3 regions of the Kitasatospora sp. NPDC087861 genome follow, and region 1 is predicted to be linked to each of the others. Evidence: riboswitches for the same ligand, from Rfam matches in the RefSeq annotation. Region 1 holds a riboswitch; each other region holds the start of a gene.
The links. Region 1 has a riboswitch for cyclic di-AMP ahead of ACIOJE_RS40520 (transglycosylase family protein). Riboswitches for the same ligand answer to the same signal wherever they lie in the genome.
Positions count from the first base shown of each region.

Region 2: linked by a shared signal. The riboswitch ahead of ACIOJE_RS10845 (transglycosylase family protein) and the one ahead of ACIOJE_RS40520 (transglycosylase family protein) in region 1 are both predicted to bind cyclic di-AMP.
Region 3: linked by a shared signal. The riboswitch ahead of ACIOJE_RS24570 (LysM peptidoglycan-binding domain-containing M23 family metallopeptidase) and the one ahead of ACIOJE_RS40520 (transglycosylase family protein) in region 1 are both predicted to bind cyclic di-AMP.

Region 1 covers NZ_JBIUUS010000075.1:4,962-11,726, forward strand. The annotation lists gene ACIOJE_RS40500 (exopolyphosphatase) at 1-497, opposite strand, end outside; partial or broken gene ACIOJE_RS40505 (DUF501 domain-containing protein) at 629-1,168, opposite strand; gene ACIOJE_RS40510 (septum formation initiator family protein) at 1,140-1,649, opposite strand; gene eno (phosphopyruvate hydratase) at 1,807-3,093, opposite strand; gene ACIOJE_RS40520 (transglycosylase family protein) at 3,335-4,240, opposite strand; cyclic di-AMP (ydaO/yuaA leader) riboswitch at 4,246-4,413, opposite strand; gene ACIOJE_RS40525 (cytochrome P450) at 4,624-5,916, opposite strand; gene ACIOJE_RS40530 (SDR family NAD(P)-dependent oxidoreductase) at 6,290-6,715, shown strand; gene ACIOJE_RS40535 (MazG family protein) at 6,722-6,765, opposite strand, start outside.
Region 2 covers NZ_JBIUUS010000005.1:317,822-324,586, reverse strand. The annotation lists gene ACIOJE_RS10855 (DUF397 domain-containing protein) at 98-361, opposite strand; gene ACIOJE_RS10850 (hypothetical protein) at 919-1,875, shown strand; cyclic di-AMP (ydaO/yuaA leader) riboswitch at 2,306-2,468, shown strand; gene ACIOJE_RS10845 (transglycosylase family protein) at 2,455-3,750, shown strand; gene ACIOJE_RS10840 (hypothetical protein) at 3,972-4,172, shown strand; gene ACIOJE_RS10835 (LacI family DNA-binding transcriptional regulator) at 4,255-5,274, opposite strand; gene ACIOJE_RS10830 (glycoside hydrolase family 13 protein) at 5,300-6,765, opposite strand, start outside.
Region 3 covers NZ_JBIUUS010000018.1:36,115-42,879, forward strand. The annotation lists gene purB (adenylosuccinate lyase) at 1-438, shown strand, start outside; gene ACIOJE_RS24565 (MFS transporter) at 470-2,002, opposite strand; cyclic di-AMP (ydaO/yuaA leader) riboswitch at 2,315-2,496, shown strand; gene ACIOJE_RS24570 (LysM peptidoglycan-binding domain-containing M23 family metallopeptidase) at 2,499-3,464, shown strand; gene ACIOJE_RS24575 (APC family permease) at 3,861-5,402, shown strand; gene ACIOJE_RS24580 (DUF2470 domain-containing protein) at 5,431-6,150, opposite strand; gene ACIOJE_RS24585 (MFS transporter) at 6,340-6,765, shown strand, end outside.

The sequences.
Region 1 (6,765 bases):
CAGCCGATGTCCACCGAACGCGCGGCCTGCACGTCCGCGCCGCCCAGCACGAACTCGGTCGAGCCCCCGCCGAGGTCGAACACCAGGTAGGGCGCCGGGAACTGACCGCCGGTCAGCTCCTTGGTGGCGCCCACGAAGGACAGTCGCGCCTCCTCCTCGCCGCTCACCACCTCGGGCTCGACGCCCAGGATCGCGCGCACGCCCTCGACGTACTCGTCGCTGTTCTCGGCGTCCCGCGAGGCGCTGGTGGCGACGAAGCGGGTGCGCTCCGGGCCGACCCCGAACCCCGCGATGATCTCCCCGTACTCGCGGCAGGCCGCGAAGGTGCGGGCCAGCGCGTCCGGGTGCAGCCGGCCGGTCTGGTCCACGCCCTGACCCAGCCGGTTGATGATCATGCGGCGGTCGAGGTCGGCGATCTCCCCGGTGGCCGGGTCCAGGTCGGCGACCAGCAGCCGGATCGAGTTGGTGCCGCAGTCGATCGCGGCCACCCGGGTCATGCTCACTCGGACTCCTCCGCGGCGGGCTCCTCGACGGCGCGCTTCTTCGCGGCGCGCTCGGCGGTCTTCTGCTGCTTGGCCTCGATCACGGCCTGGTGGTCCTGCTCCTTGGCCCGGTTGCGCGCGACCCGCTCACCGGCGGCCTCGACCTCGGCCGGGGAGACGCACGGGCCCTTGGCCCACCAGTCCTCCAGCATGCCGATCGCCTCGTCGCCGAGCGGGTTGACACCCTCGCCGGCCGCCAGCGAGTGGCCGACCAGCACGTGCAGGCACTTCACCCGGTCCGGCATGCCGCCGGCGCTCGGGAAGCCCTCCAGCACCTCGATGGCGTCGCGGCGGGCGATGTAGTCCTCGTGCGCCTTCTGGTAGGCGGCGGCCAGCTCCGGGTCCTCGGCGAGCCGGGCGGTCTGCTCCTTCATCACGCCGTCCGCCTCCAGGGTGCCGATCAGCGAGGCGGCCTTGGGACAGGTCAGGTAGTACAGCGTCGGGAACGGCGTGCCGTCCGGCAGCCGGGGGGCCGTCTCCACGACGTCCGGGTTGCCGCAGGGGCAGCGGTGGGCCACGCTGCGCAGTCCGCGCGGCACCCGGCCGAGCTGGGCGGCGATGGCGGCGACGTCGGCGTCGGAGACGGAGGGGTGGTTCTCAGTGGTCATGGGGGGAGGTGTCTCCAGCGGGGGACGGTGGGAGCGGACGGGGGGAGGCGGGGGCCAGGGCGGCGGTGTCGGCGGCGTCGACCGAGTCCCAGATGCTGGCGTACCAGGGCTTGGCGGCCTTCGCCGGGTCGGCGGCCGCGCCGGCCGCCGAGGCCGTGCCGGAAGCGGACGCGGAGGGCCGGGAAGCGGCCGGGCCGGCCGGGTCCACCGCGATGTACGGGGTCTCCCCCGGCATCGCGTAGTGCAGCCGGGCGCGGGCCTGCGCCTTGACGTACTCCGGGTCCTGCCAGCGGGCCTTGTCCCGGCGCAGCTGCTCGACCTGCTGCCGGGCGTGGTCGGCCTTCGCCCGCTGGGCGGAGATCTCGGCGCGCTGGGAGATGAACTGCCGCGTCGGGTAGGCGAGGATCGCCACCAGCGAGCAGAGCACCAGGACGAGGACGGTCGCCCGGCTCGTGAACCGAGGCCGGGCCGCCAAGCCCGGGATCCTCCAGCCTGCCATCTCCCGTTCCCCTCCTGGTCGCGACGGTGCCCCGCCGTCCACCCTACGGGGTGAACGGCGGGGCACCGGTCAGGCGTGCGCTACCGGAGGAGCCCAGCCCCTGGTACGGGGGTGCTCGGCCCTCGTGTCGGCCGTGCCTGCTGCTCGGCTGTGCCTATTACTCGGCGGAGCGGAAGCGCGGGAAGGCGCCGCGGCCGGCGTACTCGGCGGCGTCGTCGAGGATCTCCTCGATGCGCAGCAGCTGGTTGTACTTGGCGACGCGCTCGGAGCGGGCCGGGGCGCCGGTCTTGATCTGGCCGCAGTTGGTGGCGACGGCCAGGTCGGCGATGGTGACGTCCTCGGTCTCGCCGGAGCGGTGCGACATCATGCAGCGGTAGCCGTTGCGCTGGGCCAGCTCGACGGCGTCCAGGGTCTCGGTCAGCGAGCCGATCTGGTTCACCTTCACCAGCAGCGCGTTGGCGGTGCCGGTCTCGATGCCCTTGGCCAGGCGGGCCGGGTTGGTGACGAACAGGTCGTCGCCGACCAGCTGGACCTTGTCGCCCAGCTTGACGGTCATGGCCTTCCAGCCGTCCCAGTCCGACTCGTCCAGCGGGTCCTCGATGGAGACCAGCGGGTAGGCGGCGACCAGCTCGGCGTAGTACTCGATGAGCTCGGCGGCGGAGAGGGCCTTGCCCTCGAACTGGTAGGCGCCGTCCTGGTAGAACTCGGAGGCGGCGACGTCCAGGGCCAGCGCGATGTCGCGGCCGGGCACGTAGCCGGCCTTCTGGATGGCCTCGGTGATGAGGTCCAGGGCCTCGCGGTTGCTGTCCAGGTTCGGCGCGAAGCCGCCCTCGTCGCCGAGGCCGGTGGACAGGCCGCGCTCCTTCAGCACGCCCTTGAGGGTGTGGTAGACCTCGACGCCCCAGCGGACGGCCTCGGAGAAGGACTCCGCGCCGATCGGGGCGATCATGAACTCCTGGATGTCGACGTTGGAGTCCGCGTGCGAACCGCCGTTGAGGATGTTCATCATCGGCACGGGCAGCACGTGCGCGTTCGGGCCGCCCAGGTAGCGGAACAGCGGCAGGTCGCTGGCCTCGGAGGCGGCGTGCGCCACGGCCAGCGAGACGCCCAGGATCGCGTTGGCGCCGAGCGAGGACTTGTCCGGGGTGGCGTCCAGGTCGAGCATGGCCTGGTCGATCAGGCGCTGCTCGGTGGCGTCGTAGCCGACCAGCTCCGGGCCGATCTGCTCGATGACGGCCAGGACGGCCTTCTCCACGCCCTTGCCGAAGTAGCGGTTCTTGTCACCGTCGCGCAGCTCAAGCGCCTCGAAGGCGCCGGTGGAGGCACCCGACGGGACAGCGGCACGACCGGTGCTGCCGTCGTCGAGGCCGACCTCGACCTCGACCGTGGGGTTGCCACGCGAGTCGAGGATCTCACGGGCTACGACGACATCGATGGACGGCACGAGGCATCTCCTTGCGGAAGCAGGGTCCGGCTGACGATTGGTGCTGCCGGCGGGACGATTGCGAAGTCGTTACGACCAGAGCCTAACCGCCCTGGCCGCCGGGGCCACGTTGGCCTCGGTCCCGTCTCAGCGTGTGGCCCGACTACCTGCCGGTAGTTCACCTGACTGTCCGATCGAAACGGGCGAATGCGAAGGAAGGGGGACGGAGCCCGTCCCCCTTCCTTCGCCGGGCCTCGCAGGATCAGCCGAGGTGCAGCACCTGGCCGGGCATGATCAGGTTCGGGTCGCCGCCGACGGTGCCGCGGTTGCCGTCGTACACCGACTGCCAGCCGCCGGACACGCCCTGGGCGGTGGCGATGCTCGACAGCGTGTCGCCGGACCGGACGGTGTAGTCGTGGCCGGTCTGCGCGGCCGGGGCGGACTGCGCGGGCAGGATGGGCTGGACGCGCTGGACCGGCTGGACGGGCTGCGCGGCCCGGGGCGCGGACTGCGGCTGGGCGGCGGCCTGGCCCGCGTACTGCTGGTAGACGCTCTGGTGGCTGGTCCAGTACCAGGCGCCGTTGTTCTGGTACCAGTACACCTTCGCGTCGGCGTCCCAGCCGGCCTTGCCGGCGAAGCCCTGGGCCTGCGGCTGCGCCGGCTGCTGGGCGGCCGGCTTCGGGGCGTCCTGCTGCACCGGCTTCGGGGCCTGCTCCTGCTGGGCCGGCTTGGCGGCGGACTGCTTGGCGGGCTTGGCGTCCGAGGAGGTGTCGACGGACGCCGGGGCGCCGCCCTTGCTCAGACCGGCCTTCTGCGAGCAGACCGGCCAGGCGCCCGGGCCCTGCGAGGCCAGCACCTTCTCGGCGACCGAGATCTGCTGCCCCTTGCTGGCCTGGTTGGCCTGCGGCGCGTAGGAGGTGCCGCCGTACGCCTTCCAGGTGCTGGAGGTGAACTGCAGGCCGCCGTAGAAGCCGTTGCCGGTGTTGATGCTCCAGTTGCCGCCGCTCTCGCACTGGGCGACGGAGTCCCAGGCGGAGGCCGGGGCGGCGGAGGCACCGGTGGCGGTGAGGATCGGCATCGCGAGTCCGACGCCGGCCACACCGGCGACGGCGATGGCCTTCTCGGCCTGGGTGCGACGACGGTGGCGGCCAGTTCCAACGAACAGCATGAAGAGGTCCCTCTCCGCACGCCTGCGAGGTGAGCTGTCGGGTTCGGACCGGGAGGTGGCCCGGCCGCCGAAAGCGGAAACGATTCCGCTCGGGCGGCTTCACCCCAAGCCGTTGGGGAACGGCAACAAACCTGGTTCCCCCGCCCCTGCCCAGGGTCTGGTCGGTTTCCCGTGACGCGGCGGGCAGGATTCGGCGTTCCGCGCACGAGGTCCGCAGCTGCGGACTCCAGGGAGAGTAGACAGATCCTCAGACCAATCACAAGCTCATATCACCGATATCACACAGAAATTACGGCCCGTGTTCGGTCGCCTACCAACGGAGGCGCTATGTCCGGATTGATGATGGTTCAGACTGCCCGTGGAGGCCGTCCGGCGACGCCTCGTCAGCGCGTCGGAGCGTCGACAGGTGGCACGGGCGCATGCGGCGACCTGCTCTCCGGACTGAATTCGACCGGGAGTTCCCGCAGCCCACGCATGATCAGGCCACCCCGCCAGCGCAGATTCTCCGGGCTTTCCGCAAGCCGCAGATCCGGCAACCGGGAAAGCAGCGTGGCCAGCGCACTCCGCCCCTCCAGCCGGGCCAGCGGGGCGCCGATGCAGTAATGGATCCCGTGGCCGAAACCCAGGTGCGGGTTGTCCCTCCGGGCCAGGTCAAGGGTGTTCTCGTCCGCGAACCTGGCCGGATCGCGGTCCGCCGCGGCCAGCACCACCAGCACCGGATCGCCCACCGGGATGTCCACCCCGCCGATCGACAGCGGCCGCGTCGCGAAGCGCCACGTCGCCAGCTCCACCGGCCCGTCGTAGCGCAGGAGTTCCTCGATCCCGGTCTCCAGCAGCGCCGTCTCGCCGCGCGCCACCGACTCCTGCAGCAGCGCCCGCTGCCCCGGGTTGCGCAGCAGCGCGTAGGTGCCGTTGCCGATCAGGTTCACCGTCGTCTCGAACCCCGCGAACAGCAGGATGAAGGCCATCGCCGCGGCCTCGTTCTCGGTCAGGTGCTCGCCGTGGTCGCTCGCCCGGATCAGGCCCGAGATCAGGTCCTCCCCCGGATCCGCCCGCTTGCGGTGGATCAGCTCCAGCAGGTACGCCCGCATCCGCTTCACCGCTCGCCCCACACCGCCGCGTTGGCCGCCGCCGTGCCGGATCATCATCCCCGCCCAGTCGCGGAAGTCGTCCTGGTCCTCGGCCGGCACTCCCAGCATGTCGCAGATCGCGTAGATGGGGAGCGGGAAGGCGAACTCGTGGATCAGGTCCGCCGAACCGCGCTGCGCGAAGCCGTCGATCAGCCGGTCCGTGAGCTGCTGCACCCGTGGCTCGAACTCCGCCACCCGGCGCGGGGTGAACGCCTTCGACACCAGTCGGCGCAGCCGGGTGTGGTCCGGCGGGTCGATGTTCAGCAGATGCGTCATCAAGTCCGCCTGGCGTTCCCCCGGAATGCCCACCCGGCCGGTGCGGTGGGCCTGCTCGCTGTGGTGCGCCGGGTTCTTCGACAGCCGGCCGTCCGCCAGCGCCTGCCGCGCGTCCGCGTAACGGGTCACCAGCCAGGCCTCCACCCCGCTCGGCAGCGTCGTCCGGTGCACCGGGGCGTGCTCGCGCAGCCAGGCGTAGGCGGGGTACGGGTCGGCGGCGAACTCCCAGGTGAAGAGCTGCGGGGCGGCGGGGTCGGGCTGCACTGGCATGCACCGACCGTATCCGGTGGGTCGGGGGCGCACTGTCCCCGCCGGACCACGGTCGGTCGGGATCGGGTCGGAGTCCGGTCGGGATCCGACTGGGATCCGGTCGGGATCCGGTCGGGATCCGGTCGGGATCCGGTCGGGATCCGGTCGGCCCTCGACCCGCCCGACTCGTCCCGGCCCGACCCGGCTCGTCAACACCCGGCGGACGGCGTGCCAACGCTCCGTGGACAGCTCTTGGACAGCTCTTGGCCGGCCGGCGGGCGTGAGCCTGGTCACCTGAGGGGTAATCCCTGTTGCGGAGGGTCAGGACCTGTCTACGATCCTCCGCAGAAATCGTGGGCGCCGGTGCGGTGTCGCCCACAGGGAGGAGCAGGCCATGCGGGTCAGCGGGGCAGTCGTCGTCATCGCGGTACTCGACGGCGGGTCGGGAGCCGACCTCGCCCGCCGGTTCACCGCCGCCGGCGCCGCCGGAGTGCTGATCGCCGACCAGCAGGTCGGTGTCGCCGAGGACCTCGCCATCGAACTCGACCGGCCGGGCTGCCCCGTCGTCGGCGTCAGCGGCGACGTCCGCCGCCCCAGCGACATCGCCGCCCTCGTCGACACCGCCGAGAAGCACCTCGGCCCCATCGACCTGTTCTGCGTCGCCGGCCCCGACGGCGAGCGGATCGTCTCCCTCGCCGACCTGCCCGACCACCTCGACCTCGAACGCCTCGCCGAACTCCTCGCCCTCGTCGGCGAGGCCATCGGCGAGGTCGTCCCGCCGCAGCGGCGCCCGGCCGAGCCCACTGCCCAGGCCGCCTGAGGCCCGCTACTCGTCGACCGGCTTGAGCCCCTCGGCCGGCTTGAGCCCCT
Region 2 (6,765 bases), on a different contig from region 1:
CCGCGGAAGAGCCGGGGTCGGAACCGGAACCGGAAAAGACAAAGGCCGTCGCGGTGTCAGCACCCACGACGGCCCCCCGATGGAAGACGGCGGCCGGTCAGACCGCCAGGTGGTCGAACTCCCCGTCCTTGGCCCCCAGCAGCAGGGCGGCGATCTCGGCCCGCGTATAGATGAGCGCCGGACCTTCCGGGAAGCGCGAGTTGCGCATCGCCACATCGCCCCCCGGCAGGGCCGCGAACTCGACGCAGTTCCCCTGGGAGTTGCTGTGCAGGCTCTTCTGCCAGACCACCCCCTTGAGGTCGGCGGCCGCCATCCCGTTGTAGGTGTCGTACGAGCCGTGCGTGTCCTGCGAGTCGTGCATAGAAATCTCCCGAAGAGCTCCGGAGTGGTCGTCCAGCGCGGCGCCCCCGGCACCCGCCGAACGAACGGACCGGCCCCGTACCGGCCCGGCACAACGCCTCACTTGACGTGATGATAGCTGCTGTGCACGTGCATCAGCACGGGACATTGCAGGTGCACGAGGCCTTTCACCGCCGCCCCGAACTCTTCACGGACCCTTCTCCTGACGGTACGTAAACGGACATAGTCGAGTGAATCGCCAGATCTCCGATAACCGGCCGTGAGCGTTTCCCCGCTGAATGTTGATCTTCCGGCGCCGGGAGTCGCACCGCCGTGACCCTCCGTCAAGCGAACCTCAAGCTGTGAGACATCTCACGCGCCACAGTCGCAACTCGACGCCCCGTCGGACACGTCATGGCAACTGGCGGTGACCATCCGAGGCCAGGGGGAGATATGTCCGAATTGCGGGCAAACCACCCGGACGGCACACCGGATGCGCGGCGCACGCACCATGACCACGCGAAACCCGAACGGCAGCCGACTGCAGGCCTGACGGGCCGATGTCCTACGATCTCCGGCATGAGCACCGCAGCCATCCCGGGCGCGCCACTGCCCGTCCGTAGTCCAGGCTCCCGTGCGCGGGGGCGCCACCGCCGCCCCGAGCGCCCCGAGATCCCGGCCGGCTCCCCGGCCCTGGTGCTCGCCGTGCCCGCGACCGCCGGGCCCGAGTCCCGCTCGGTCGTCGAGGAGCTGCTGTCGATCGTCCGCAGCGAGCAGGGCGGCGTCCAGACCGCCGTCGGCTACCTCCCCGGCAACGCCGCCGAGAGCACCGGCGGTGACGAGCACACCGTCGCCGAACTGCTGGCCATGGCCGCCGAGGCCGGCCTGCCCGCACCGGTCCTGGTACCGCTGGTACCCGGCCCGCACGGATTCCTGACCGAACTTCACGCCCTCGCCGCGGAGTACGGAGCGCCCGTCACCGACGTGCTCGGCCCGCACCCGCTGCTCGCCGAGGCCGTGCACGTGCGACTGTCCGAGGCCGGCCTGGCCCGGGCCGACCGCGCCCGGCTGTTCGCCATCGCGACCGCCGCGGACGGCGTGGTGCTCACCACCGTCGGCGGCGAGGACGCCGCCGCGGCGGCCGGCATCACCGGCGTCCTGCTGGCGGCCCGACTGGCCGTCCCGGTCGTCCCCGCCGCGCTCGACGTGCCCGGCTCGGTCGCCGCGGCCGTCAACCACCTCAAGGAGACCGGCTCCCAGCGCCCGGCGCTGGCCCCGCTGGTGATCGGGCCGGAGGCCGACTCGGAGCTGCTCGCCGCGGCCGCCGAGGAGACCGGCTGCCCGTCCGCCGCGCCGCTGGGCGCCTACCCGACGGTCGGCCAGCTGATCGCCTCCACCTACCTGGCCGCGCTGCCCGCACCCTCCCCGGAGGCCGAGGCCGCCGCAGAGGCGGAGGCGGAGGCCGCCGAGGGCACCCACGCCGGTCGCGCCGCCCACGCGGCTCACGCCGCCGCCGAGGGGCCTGCCGACCGGTAACGGACACCACGCGCACCGAGAGGGCCCGGGACGGTAGCGTTCCGGGCCCTTTCGGCTTGTCCCGTACGGGAGTTAAGGGGCGAATGAGAGTAATGTCCGTTCTGTTCGCATTTGTTCGCCGCCGCCTGGCGTACCCCCCGGCTGTCGAGGCGCACCCACACCCCCTTCCCGCGCCTATGCCCTCATGCGACCCGACGCGCCGTCACTCACTCCCTGAAGCTCAGACAGTTACGTACGCCTATAGCGACGTTGCCGAAAAACGGTCATTTCCGATCATGATGGGTTAGGGAAATGGCGCTTCTCACCAAACCGTGATGTGCATCACAGGTGTTTGCAGTTTGAACTTAAGTCTGCTTAACGTGCTCCCCGTTCGTGGCCACACGGACCCAGTTCATCCGCGACGCCGAGTCCTGCCGTCGGATGTCCTGGCAGCGCGAAAACGCATCACGGCAGGAGCGGGGGACCCACAGGTAAGTCGCCCCGGACCGCTCTTCGGAACGGTTCAGGGCTAGGGGTGAAGCCGCGCCCACAGCGCGGCCGGGCAACTCCAGCCCGAATCCGACAGCTCACCTCGCAGGCGTGGGAGAGGACCGCGTCTTCATGCTGCCCACCAACGGCACCCGTCTGTCCAGCCGCACCCGACGCGTGATCGCCGCCATCGGCGTCGCGGGCGTCGGCCTCAGCATCCCGTGCCTCACCTCCGGCACCGCCTCCGCCGCCTCCGTCGCCACCTGGGACAAGGTCGCCCAGTGCGAGAGCACCGGCAACTGGAGCATCAACACCGGCAACGGCTTCTACGGCGGCCTGCAGTTCACCTCCAGCACCTGGGCCGCCTTCGGTGGCACCGCCTACGCCCCGCAGGCCAACCGGGCCACCAAGGACCAGCAGATCGCCGTCGCCGAGAAGGTGCTCGCCTCGCAGGGCCCGGGCGCCTGGCCGGTGTGCTCCGTCCAGGCCGGCCTGACCAAGGGCGGCGCCGCGGCGTCCGTCGACACCGCGGCCGGTTCGACCACCGGCTCGACCGCCGCCAAGCCTGCCGCCAAGCCCGCTGCCCCGGCCGCCAAGCCGACGCAGGACCAGGCCCCCGCCACGAAGCCCGCTTCGAAGCCGGCCGCGCCGGCCCAGGACCAGGCACAGGCCCAGGGCAACGCCCAGGCCCAGGGCGGGGACTACACCGTCGCCGCCGGCGACTGGCTGTCCTCGATCGCCGACAAGAACAACGTCCAGGGCGGCTGGCAGCGGCTGTACGAGCTCAACCGCGGCACCCTGACCGAGGGTCCGGACACCATCTACCCGGGCCAGCGCCTGTCGTTCAAGGACGGCGGCCAGGCGGCCCAGCAGTCGGCGCAGGCCGACCAGTCCGGCTCGGGCTTCACCTGGTTCGACCGCTCGCAGAAGTCCGGCCAGACCTCCAACGGCGGTGCCGTGAACGCCAAGCCGGCCGCGCAGAGCCAGGCCCCGGCCTCGAAGCCGGCCGCCCAGGCGCAGACTCAGGCCCCCGCCCAGACCGCCACCGGCAGCATGGCCGCCGCGGTCTCCTTCGCCAAGTCGAAGGTCGGCCAGGCCTACGTCTACGGCGGCACCGGCAACGGCGGCTGGGACTGCTCCGGTCTGACCCAGGCCGCGCTGCGTGCCGCGGGCGTCTCCGTCCCGCGCGTCGCCGCCGACCAGGCCGCCGCCAGCACCCACGTCTCGCTGGACAGCCTCCAGGCGGGCGACCTGCTGTTCTGGTCCAACAACGGCAAGGACTCCGGCGTCTACCACGTCGCGATCTACATCGGCGGCGGCCAGTACGTCGAGGCCGCCAACCCGAGCTCGGGCGTGCGCCTGCAGACCGTCGCCAACTGGGCCCCGGACTTCGCCGGCCGGGTCTGAGGACGACGGGCGAGCGACAAGGAACAGGTAACAGATGACGGCTGACAGATAACAGATAACAGATTTCATCATCTGTCACCTGTCAGCCGTCGCCCGCCCCCGGGGAGAGTCTGGTCGCTCCTCCGGGGGTTCCGGCGCATCCCGCCCCCGACGACCAGGGGCCATGGTCAAAGCCCGCGCCAGCGGGCATGCTGCTGCTCCGCAGCAGAGGAGGAGTCACCATGGCCCAGGTCACCGTCACACTCGACGCGAACCTCGCAATCGACGCGATGATGCTCTCCGGCACCAAGAGCCCCCAGGACGCCGTCGAACTGGTCCTGCGCGACTACCTGGCCCGCGGCCGCCGCACCGAGACCCGGACCGGCGACGCGCTCGACGGCCGGCGGCTCCCCCAGCGCCCCTCCACGGACCACGAGGGCTGACCCGACGCACCCGCGACACGCGAAACGGGCCCCGGAGAGCAACCGCTCTCCCGGGGCCCGTTCGCCCGTCCTCCGTCTACGCTCAGCGCGCGCAAGCCCCCGTGGACCCGCGCATGACCAGCTCCGGCTGGAACATGAACTCCCCGCGCTGGGCCGCGTTTCCACCGACCTCCTCCAGCAGCGCGTCCACCGCCGCCGTGGCCATCGCCTCGACCGGCTGGCGGATCGTGGTCAGCGGCGGCTCGGTGAAGGCGATCAGCGGCGAGTCGTCGAAGCCGACCACCGACACGTCCTGCGGCACCGACAGCCCACGCTGGCGCACCGCGCGGATCGCTCCGAGCGCCATCATGTCGCTGCCGCACACGATGGCCGTGCACCCCTTGTCGAGCAGTGCGCCGGCCGCCGCGTGCCCGCCCTCCACACTGAACAGCGTGTGGTGGACGAGGTTCTCGGCCTCCTCCCCGCCCAGCCCGAGCACCTCGCGCATCGCGGCCGTGAAGCCCTCGATCTTGCGCAGCACCGGGACATACCGCCGCTGCCCGACGGCCAACCCGATCCGCTCGTGCCCGAGTTCTGCCAGGTGCTGGACGGCCATCCACATCGCGGCCCGGTCGTCCGGCGAGATGAACGGCGCGTCGATCCGCTCGCTGTAGCCGTTGATCAGCACGAACGGCACCCCGCGCCCGGTCAGCCGGGCGTAGCGGTCGTGGTCGGCGGTGGAGTCGGCGTGCAGCCCGGAGACGAAGACGATGCCCGCCACGCCCCGGTCGACCAGCATCTCGACCAGTTCGTCCTCGGTCGACCCGCCCGGGGTCTGGGTGCACAGCACCGGGGTGTACCCGTGCCGGCTGAGCACCTGCTCGATCACCTGGGCCAGTGCGGGGAAGATCGGGTTGCTCAACTCCGGCGTGATCAGCCCGATCAGGCCGGCGCTGCGCTGGCGCAGTCGGGTCGGCCGCTCGTAGCCGAGCACGTCGAGCGCCGCCAGCACGATCTGCCGGGTGGCGGCGGAGACGTTCGCCTTGCCGTTGAGTACGCGGGAGACGGTGGCTTCGCTGACCCCCGCCTGCGCCGCGATGTCTGAGAGTCGCGCCGTAGTCACGGTCCCAGAGCCTATTGCAACCACGTCAGACCGCCCACCAGCCGGTGCTGTCCGGTGCGAGCACCGTCTCGTCGCCGTCCGCCACCAGCTCCACCGAGGAGAGCAGCAGCTTTCCGGGCGCCGCTATCCGGACCGGCTCGCCCGTGGCGTTCACCGTGCAGACGAAGGAGCCGCGGCGGAACGCCAGGGTGCCCTCGGGGCCGTCCAGCCACTCGACGTCCGTCCCGGCGCCGAGATCGGCCTGGGAGCGGCGGACGGCGAGCGCGCTGCGGTACAGCTCCAGGGTGGACTCCGGGTCGCCGGTCTGCGCCTCGACGCTCAGCGCGGCCCACTCGGTCGGCTGCGGCAGCCAGGACGGCCCGCCGGCGACCGGGCCGAAGCCGTACGGGGCCTCGGTGCCGGACCACGGGATCGGGACGCGGCAGCCGTCGCGGTAGCCGTCCTGCCCGGCCTTGCGGAAGAACGACGGGTCCTGACGGACCTCGTCCGGCAGGTCGGTGACGTCCGGCAGGCCGAGTTCCTCGCCCTGGTAGATGTACGCCGAGCCGGGCAGCGCGAGCATCAGCAGGGTGGCGGCGCGGGCACGGCGCAGGCCGAGCTCGCGGTCGCCGGGGGTGCGGATCTGGGTGCCGAGGCCGGGCGGGTTGGCGAAGCGGGTGGCGTGCCGGGTGACGTCGTGGTTGGACAGCACCCAGGTGGTGGGGGCGTCGACCGGACGCATCGAGTCGAGCGAGACGTCGATCACCTCGCGCAGCGCGGCGGCGTCCCAACCGGTGCCCAGGTACTGGAAGTTGAAGGCCTGGTGCAGTTCGTCGGGGCGCACGTAGTTGGCGGTGCGCTGGACGGTCGGAGTCCACGCCTCGGCGACGCCGATCCGCTGGCCCGGGTACTCGTCGAGGATCCGGCGCCAGCTGCGGTAGATCTCGTGTACGCCGTCCTGGTCGAAGAACGGCATGACATCGTTGCCGAGTAGCTTGAGCTGGTCCGAACCGCCGAGGTCGGGCAGGCCGGGGGCCTTGACCAGGCCGTGGGCGACGTCGATGCGGAAGCCGTCGACGCCCATGTCGAGCCAGAACCGCAGGATCGAGCGGAACTCGTCGGCGACGGCCTGGTTCTCCCAGTTGAAGTCGGGCTGCTCGGGGGCGAACAGGTGCAGGTACCAGTCGCCGGGGGTGCCGTCCGGGTTCTCCGTGCGGGTCCAGGCCGGGCCGCCGAAGATGGACTCCCAGTCGTTGGGCGGCAGTTCGCCGTTCTCGCCCTTGCCCGGGCGGAAGTGGTAGCGCTCGCGCAGCGGGGACGCGGGGCCCTCGCGCAGGGCGCGCTGGAACCACTCGTGCTGGTCCGAGGAGTGGTTGGGGACGAGGTCGACGATGATCCGCAGCCCCAGCTGGTGGGCGTCCCGGATGAGCGCGTCGGCGTCCAGCAGGGTGCCGAACATCGGGTCCACGGCGCGGTAGTCGGCGACGTCGTAGCCGGCGTCCGCCTGCGGCG
Region 3 (6,765 bases), on a different contig from region 1:
GCGCTGCCGGACGCCTTCTTCGCCTTCGACGGCCTGCTGGAGACCTTCCTGACCGTCCTCGACGAGTTCGGGGCCTTCCCCGCCGTGGTCGAGGCCGAGCTGGACCGTTACCTGCCGTTCCTCGCCACCACCAAGGTGCTGATGGGCGCGGTGCGCGCGGGCGTCGGCCGGGAGACCGGGCACGAGGTCATCAAGGAGCACGCCGTCGCCTCCGCCCTGGCGATGCGTGCGGGCGCCCGGGAGAACGAGCTGCTGGACCGGCTGGCCGCCGACGAGCGGATCCCGCTGGACCGGGCCGCGCTGGACGCGCTGCTGGCCGACCGGCTGTCCTTCACCGGCGCGGCCGGTGCCCAGGTCGCCGAGGTGGTCCGCCAGGTGGAGGCCGTCGCGGCCGCCTACCCGGAGGCCGCCAAGTACGCGCCGGGCGACATTCTCTGACGGTCTTTCAGCCAGCACTCCAGCCGGTGCCTCAGCCGGCCGAGGGCCCTGCCGCCGATCCGGTGGTGGGGCCCTCTTCCGTGCGCACATGGCCCGGGTCGAGCGGCGGGGTGGTGCCGCAGGACCACTCGCAGTCCGGCTCGGCTACGGGGTGGTCCGCCGGCGCGAGGACGTTGCCGCGGACGGTGGCGAAGGCGGTCAGCCCGCCGGTGACCAGCAGCCCGGCGCAGATCAGCATCGCGGTGTGGAAGGCGGAGTCCACCGCGGACGGCACCCGGTAGGCGTCGCCGCTCAGCCCGGCGAACGCGGGCAGGGCGGCGACCGCGAGCAGCCCGGCCGCGCGGGCGGCGGCGTTGTTGACGCCGCTGGCGATGCCCGCGTGCCGGACCTCGACGGCGGCCAGCACGGTGGCGGTCAGCGGCGCGACCAGCAGCACCATCCCGCAGCCCATCACCGCGACGGCGGGCAGCACGTCCGCCCAGTAGGAGGAGTGGGGGCCGGTGCGCAGCATCAGCAGCACCCCGGCGGCGCACAGCAGCGGGCCGACGGTGAGCGGGATCCGGGGGCCGATCCGCTTGCCGAGCCGCCCGGCGCGCGCCGACAGCGTCAGCATCAGCACGGTGATCGGGATCAGCGCGAGGCCGGAGACCAGCGGGGAGAAGCCCGCGACGATCTGCAGCTGCACCACCAGCAGGAAGAACACCCCGCTGAACGCCGCGTAGACGCACAGGGTGACCAGGTTCACGGCGGTGAACAGCCGGGAGGAGAAGAGGCCGAGCGGCAGCATCGGCTCGGCGGTGCGGCGCTCGACCGTGAGGAAGGCCGCGCCGAACAGCAGGCCGAGGGCGCCGCTGATCCAGACGGCGGGGGACAGGCCCTCCCCGGCAGCGGTGAGCGCGTAGGTGATCGCCCCGAGGGAGAGCGCGGCGAGCAGCGCGCCGGGGACGTCGAAGCGGCCGACGGCGCTCTCGTCCCGGCTCTCGGGGACGAAGCGGGAGGTGACCGCGACCACGGCGGCCGCGAGCGGCAGGTTCAGCAGGAAGATCCACCGCCAGCCCGGGCCGTCCACCAGCCAGCCGCCGACGAAGGGGCCGACCGCGGCCGCCACCCCGCCGAGGCCCGACCACAGACCCACCGCCGCCGAGCGGTCGTCCGGGTGGAAGACGGCCTGCAGCATGGCGAGCGAACCGGGGGTGAGCAGCGCCCCGCCGATGCCCTGGACGGCGCGGGCGGCGATCAGAACCTGGATGTCCGGGGCGGCGGCGCAGGCCGCGGAGGCGGCGGCGAACCAGACCACGCCGATCAGGAACACCCGGCGCCGGCCGTACCGGTCCCCGAGCGCGCCGCCGAGCAGGATCAGCCCGGCCAGGGTGAGCAGGTACGCGTTCAGCGTCCACTGCAGGGAGGCGAGCGTGGCGCCGAGATCGGCGCCGATCCGGGGCAGCGCGACGTTCACCACGGTGCTGTCGAGCAGCGCCATGCTGGAGCCGAGCACCGTCGCCAGAAGTACCCAGCGGCCCTGCGCGGTGCCCAGACGCAGGTTGCCGGCCTCAGAGGTGGTCACGGCCTGATCCTGCGCCCAGTGGGGTGTACGTGACAAGGGTCACCGGGGGGTGTGTTGATGGTGGGCGGTGCGTGAGCGGCCGGGTGCGCTGTGCTGGCGGGATGGGCGCAGCGTCGTGGATCAGTGGCGCCGGGTGAATGGATTGTGCACGTACAGTGCGGCGGATCATGCGGAGGGTCACCGTGGTCCGCGCAGTGGTTGCCGGTTCAAGTGATCGACATTGCTTCACTCGAATGGATGGGTTTTAGTTCAGCGACCGCCCGGCCAGCCCGGACGGATCCTCCGGGCGGAACGCCGAGTCCTGCCGCTGTCCGGTGGTTCGAACTGAACTCTGTACGGCAGGAGCGGGGGACCCACAGGTAAGTCGCCGGACCGGAACGGCACGCTCTCGCGTGACCGGATCCAGGGCCGGCTAGGGGTGAAGCCGCGCATGCGGCCGGGCAACTCCAGCCCGAACCCGACAGCTCACCTCGCAGGCGTCGGAGAGGAAAATCCCATGCCTGCTCAGGCTCGTCGTATCGCCCTGCCCCGCGCCGCCCGCATCGGCATCGCCACCGCCGTCACCGGTGCCTCCTTCGCCCTCCCGCTCGTCACCGCGATGAGCGCCCAGGCCTACACCGTCCCGGCCGCCCCGGTCGCGCAGAGCACCACCTCGACCAGTGCCGCTCCCGCCACCCAGGCCCCCGCGCAGGCGAGCTACCGCGTCGTCAGCGGCGACACCCTGTCGAAGATCGCCGACGCCAAGCACGTCGACGGTGGCTGGGAGGCGCTGTACGCGCACAACCGCACGGTCGTCGGTGGCAACCCGAACCTGATCTTCCCGGGCCAGCAGCTCGCGATCGCCGGCCAGGCCGCCGCTGCCGCGCCGTCCTCGGACGCCGCTGCGACCGCCCCGGCCAAGCCGGCCGCTCCGGCCGCCTCGGACACCGCCGCCAAGCCGAAGGCCCAGCTGGAGGTCCGGACCGAGGCCGCGAAGCCGTCCGCCCAGCTCCAGACCCAGGTGCAGACCGCCGCGCCGGTCGCCGCGGTCACCGCCACCCCGGTCGCCGCCACGTCCGGCTTCGTCGCGCCGTTGGCCAACCCGAAGCTGGGCACCGCCTACGGCGTGGCCGGCTCGATGTGGGCCTCCGGCCACCACACCGGCCAGGACTTCGTCGCCTCCACCGGCACCCCGCTGCGCGCCGTCGCCAACGGTGTCGTGGTGAAGGCCGGCAACGGCGGCGCCTACGGCAACGAGGTCGAGATCAAGCTCTCCGACGGCCACTACGCCGAGTACGCGCACCTCTCCTCGATCGGTGTGAAGATCGGTCAGACCGTCACCGTGGGCCAGCAGATCGGCCTCTCCGGCGCGACCGGCAACGTGACCGGCCCGCACCTGCACTTCGAGATCCGCAACGGCTCGGAGTACGGCTCGGACATCAACCCGGTCACCTACCTGCGGGCCCACGGCGTCGCGCTCTGACCCGTACCGCTTGAGAAGCCACCGCTGCTACGGGCGGAACGACCTCCCGGGATGGTCATGTCGGGTGACCGCTCGACCGGGTGATCGCCGCGGCAGCGGACATGGGCGCGGGACACGCCCAGGCCGGCCCGGCACACGAGACCTCTCTCGTGTGCCGGGCCGGCCAGCGCCTTTTCCGGCCGACGCCCTTTCCGATCAACGCCTTTTTCGGCCGACGCCCTTTCCGGGCAGGCTCGTTCGAGCGCGGGTGAGTGGAACCGAACAGGGCGTCAACCTGCCCGCGACCGGTCCGACGATCTGTTCTTGCGAGGCCTCTCGCCGCGCCCCGATGCTGTCGGGCAGTCGGCGCCCGGCGGTTCGGCGGGCGGTGGAGCCATGGCGCGCGGAGGAGGACGGATGGCCGTCCGGAGCGGGGAAACGGTCGACGGGCAGACCGGGGGAGGCGGGGTCGACCGGCTGAAGGCGGACTCGGTCGGCCTGGTGGGCGTGGTGTTCATGGCGATCGCCACCGCCGCCCCGATCACCGCGATGACCGGCAACCTGCCGATCGTCGTCGGGCAGGGCAACGGCGTCGGCGCGCCCGCCGCGTACGTCCTGGCGACCGTGGTGCTCACGGTGTTCTCGGTCGGGTACGTGGCGATGGCCCGGCACATCACCGCGGCCGGGGCGTTCTACGGGTACATCTCGCACGGGCTCGGCCGGGTCGCCGGGATGGCCTCGGGGCTGCTCGCGGTGCTCGCGTACATCGTGTTCGAGGCCTCGGTCATCGGCTTCTTCGCCTACTCGCTGCGCGGACTGGTCCGTTCGCAGCTCGGGGTGGACCTGGGGTGGGGCTGGTACGCGCTGTTCGGGCTGGTGGTGATCGGGGTGATGGCCTGGTTCGACCTGCATCTGACGGCGGGGCTGCTCGGGGTCGCGCTGGTGCTGGAGATCGGGGTGCTGGGCGCGGTCGCGCTGGCCGTGCTGGTGGGCGGCGGCGGGCCGGACGGCATCGTCGGCGAGGCGGTGAACCCGCTGAACGCGCTGACGGGGGTGGGGGGTTCGGGCGCTGCGGCGGCGGGCCTCGGCCTGTTCTTCGCGTTCTGCTCCTGGGTGGGCTTCGAGTCGACCGCGATGTACGGCGAGGAGTCCCGGGACCCGAAGCGGGTGGTGCCGCGGGCGACCCTGGTCTCGGTGGTCGGGGTCGGGCTGTTCTACGTGTTCGTGTCCTGGATGATCGTGTCCGGCAACGGGGTTCGGCACGCGATCGACGTGGCGAGCGGCGCGGTGCCGGGCAAGGACGGGAACAGCCTGTTCCTCGACCCGCTGGGCGCGTACCTCGGGGCCTGGGCGGTGAAGGTGTTCCAATGGCTGGTCGTCACCGGTTCGTTCGCCTGCGCGATGGCCTTCCACCAGTGTGCGGCCCGCTACCTGTACGCGATCGGGCGGGAGGGGTTCCTGCTCCCGGCGCTCGGCCGCACCCACCCGAGGTACGGCTCGCCGCACGTCGCCTCGGTGGTGCAGTCGGGGATCGCGGGCGCGCTGGTGGCGGCGTTCCTGGTGGCGGGGATGGATCCGTACGCGCACCTGTACACGCTGCTCGCGCTGCTCGGCACGATGGCGATCCTGATCGTGCAGACGCTCTGCTCCTTCGCCGTGGTGGGGTACTTCCACGTGCAGGGCAGGCACCCGGAGACCAAGCACTGGTTCCGCACGCTGGTGGCACCGCTGCTGGGCGGGGTGGCGATGGCCGGGGTGGTGGCGCTGCTCGTGCTCAACAAGGACACCGCGGCCGGGGCGGCCGCCGGGACGCTGCTGTTCCGGCTGATCCCGTACCTGGTGATCGGGGCCTTCGTGGGCGGGATCGTGCTGGCGCTCACCATGCGTCGGCGCAGCCCCGAGCGGTACGCGCGGATGGGGCGGGTGATCCTGGAGGAGGCCGCCGTCGAGCGGAATTGACGGTACGTCAGAATGTCGGTCTGCTGGTTCAGATCCGGTGGGCGGGCAGGCCGTGCTGGGTGGCGGTCAGCAGCTGGTGCATCCGGTGGCCGAAGTCCTCGGTGTCGGCGGCCGGTTCGGGGAAGACCAGGCGGACGTCGCGGTGGCCGTGCGGGTGGTCCAGGCGCAGCACCAGGCCGTGGCGGTCCAGGGCGAGCGGGCGGACGTCCGGGTGCTGGGCGAGCAGGTCCGGGTCGAGCAGGCGGGTGAGGACGGCGAGGGCGTCGGCGTGGTCGTCGGCGAGGTGGGTGAGCATGGCGGCCTCGTAGCGGGCCAGCGGGTCGGGCGTGGCGAGGGCGAGGTCGTCGGCGGTGAGCGCGCCGGTGCCGTACGGGGTGGCGAGGACGGCGTGGGCGACGTCCACGCGCAGGTGGACGCTCAGGCCGTCGTCGGCGAGGTGGGCCAGGTGCAGCCGGCCGGCCAGTGTGAGGCGGGCGCGGACCCGGTCGCGGACGGCGACGGGGGCGATGTCGGTGACGTCCAGGACGACCGCGAGCCCCTCGGTGGCGCCGGCGGCGGCGGTGGTGAGCGGGGTGCCCAGTGGGGCGCGCAGGCGCAGTCGGGAGTCGTGGACGGAGACCGGGCTCTCCAGGTCGTGGTGCTCGCCGCAGGCGCGGACGGTGAGCGAGGAGGTCGCGCTGAGCAGGCTGTGGACCCGTTCGGCGGTGGTGGGCTCGGGCACCTCGGCGTCGCGGGCGGACGGGCTCATGATGGACCTCCATTAGGTTAGGTGAGCCTAACCTAATGTCTGCCGAGGGGTGTGGCAAGTGGCGTGTCGGGGCCGTCGTCGGGTTGCTGTCGCTGGAGATAGGCAGCGCTTGCAAGCATCTGTGAACCTCCGTATTGTCGACGCTGGTAGTTGCACGCGCAAAGATATCTCTACGGAAAGCGGTCCCTCATGCCCCTCGCGCTCCTGGCACTGGCGATCAGCGCCTTCGGCATCGGCACCACCGAGTTCGTGATCATGGGCCTGCTGCCCGAGGTCGCCGGCGACTTCTCGGTCTCCATCCCCACCGCCGGCCTGCTCATCTCGGGCTACGCGCTCGGCGTCGTGATCGGCGGACCGCTGCTCACCATCCTCGGCACCCGGGCACCCCGCAAGGGCATGCTGCTGACGTTGATGGGCCTGTTCGTGGTGGGCAACCTGATCGCGGCCGTAGCGCCCGCCTTCGGGCTGCTGATGGTCGGGCGGATCGTCAGCGCCTTCGCGCACGGCGCGTTCTTCGGCATCGGCTCGGTGGTCGCCGCCGACCTGGTCGCCCCGCACAAGCGGGCCGGTGCGATCGCCCTGATGTTCACCGGCCTCACCGCCGCCAACGTGCTC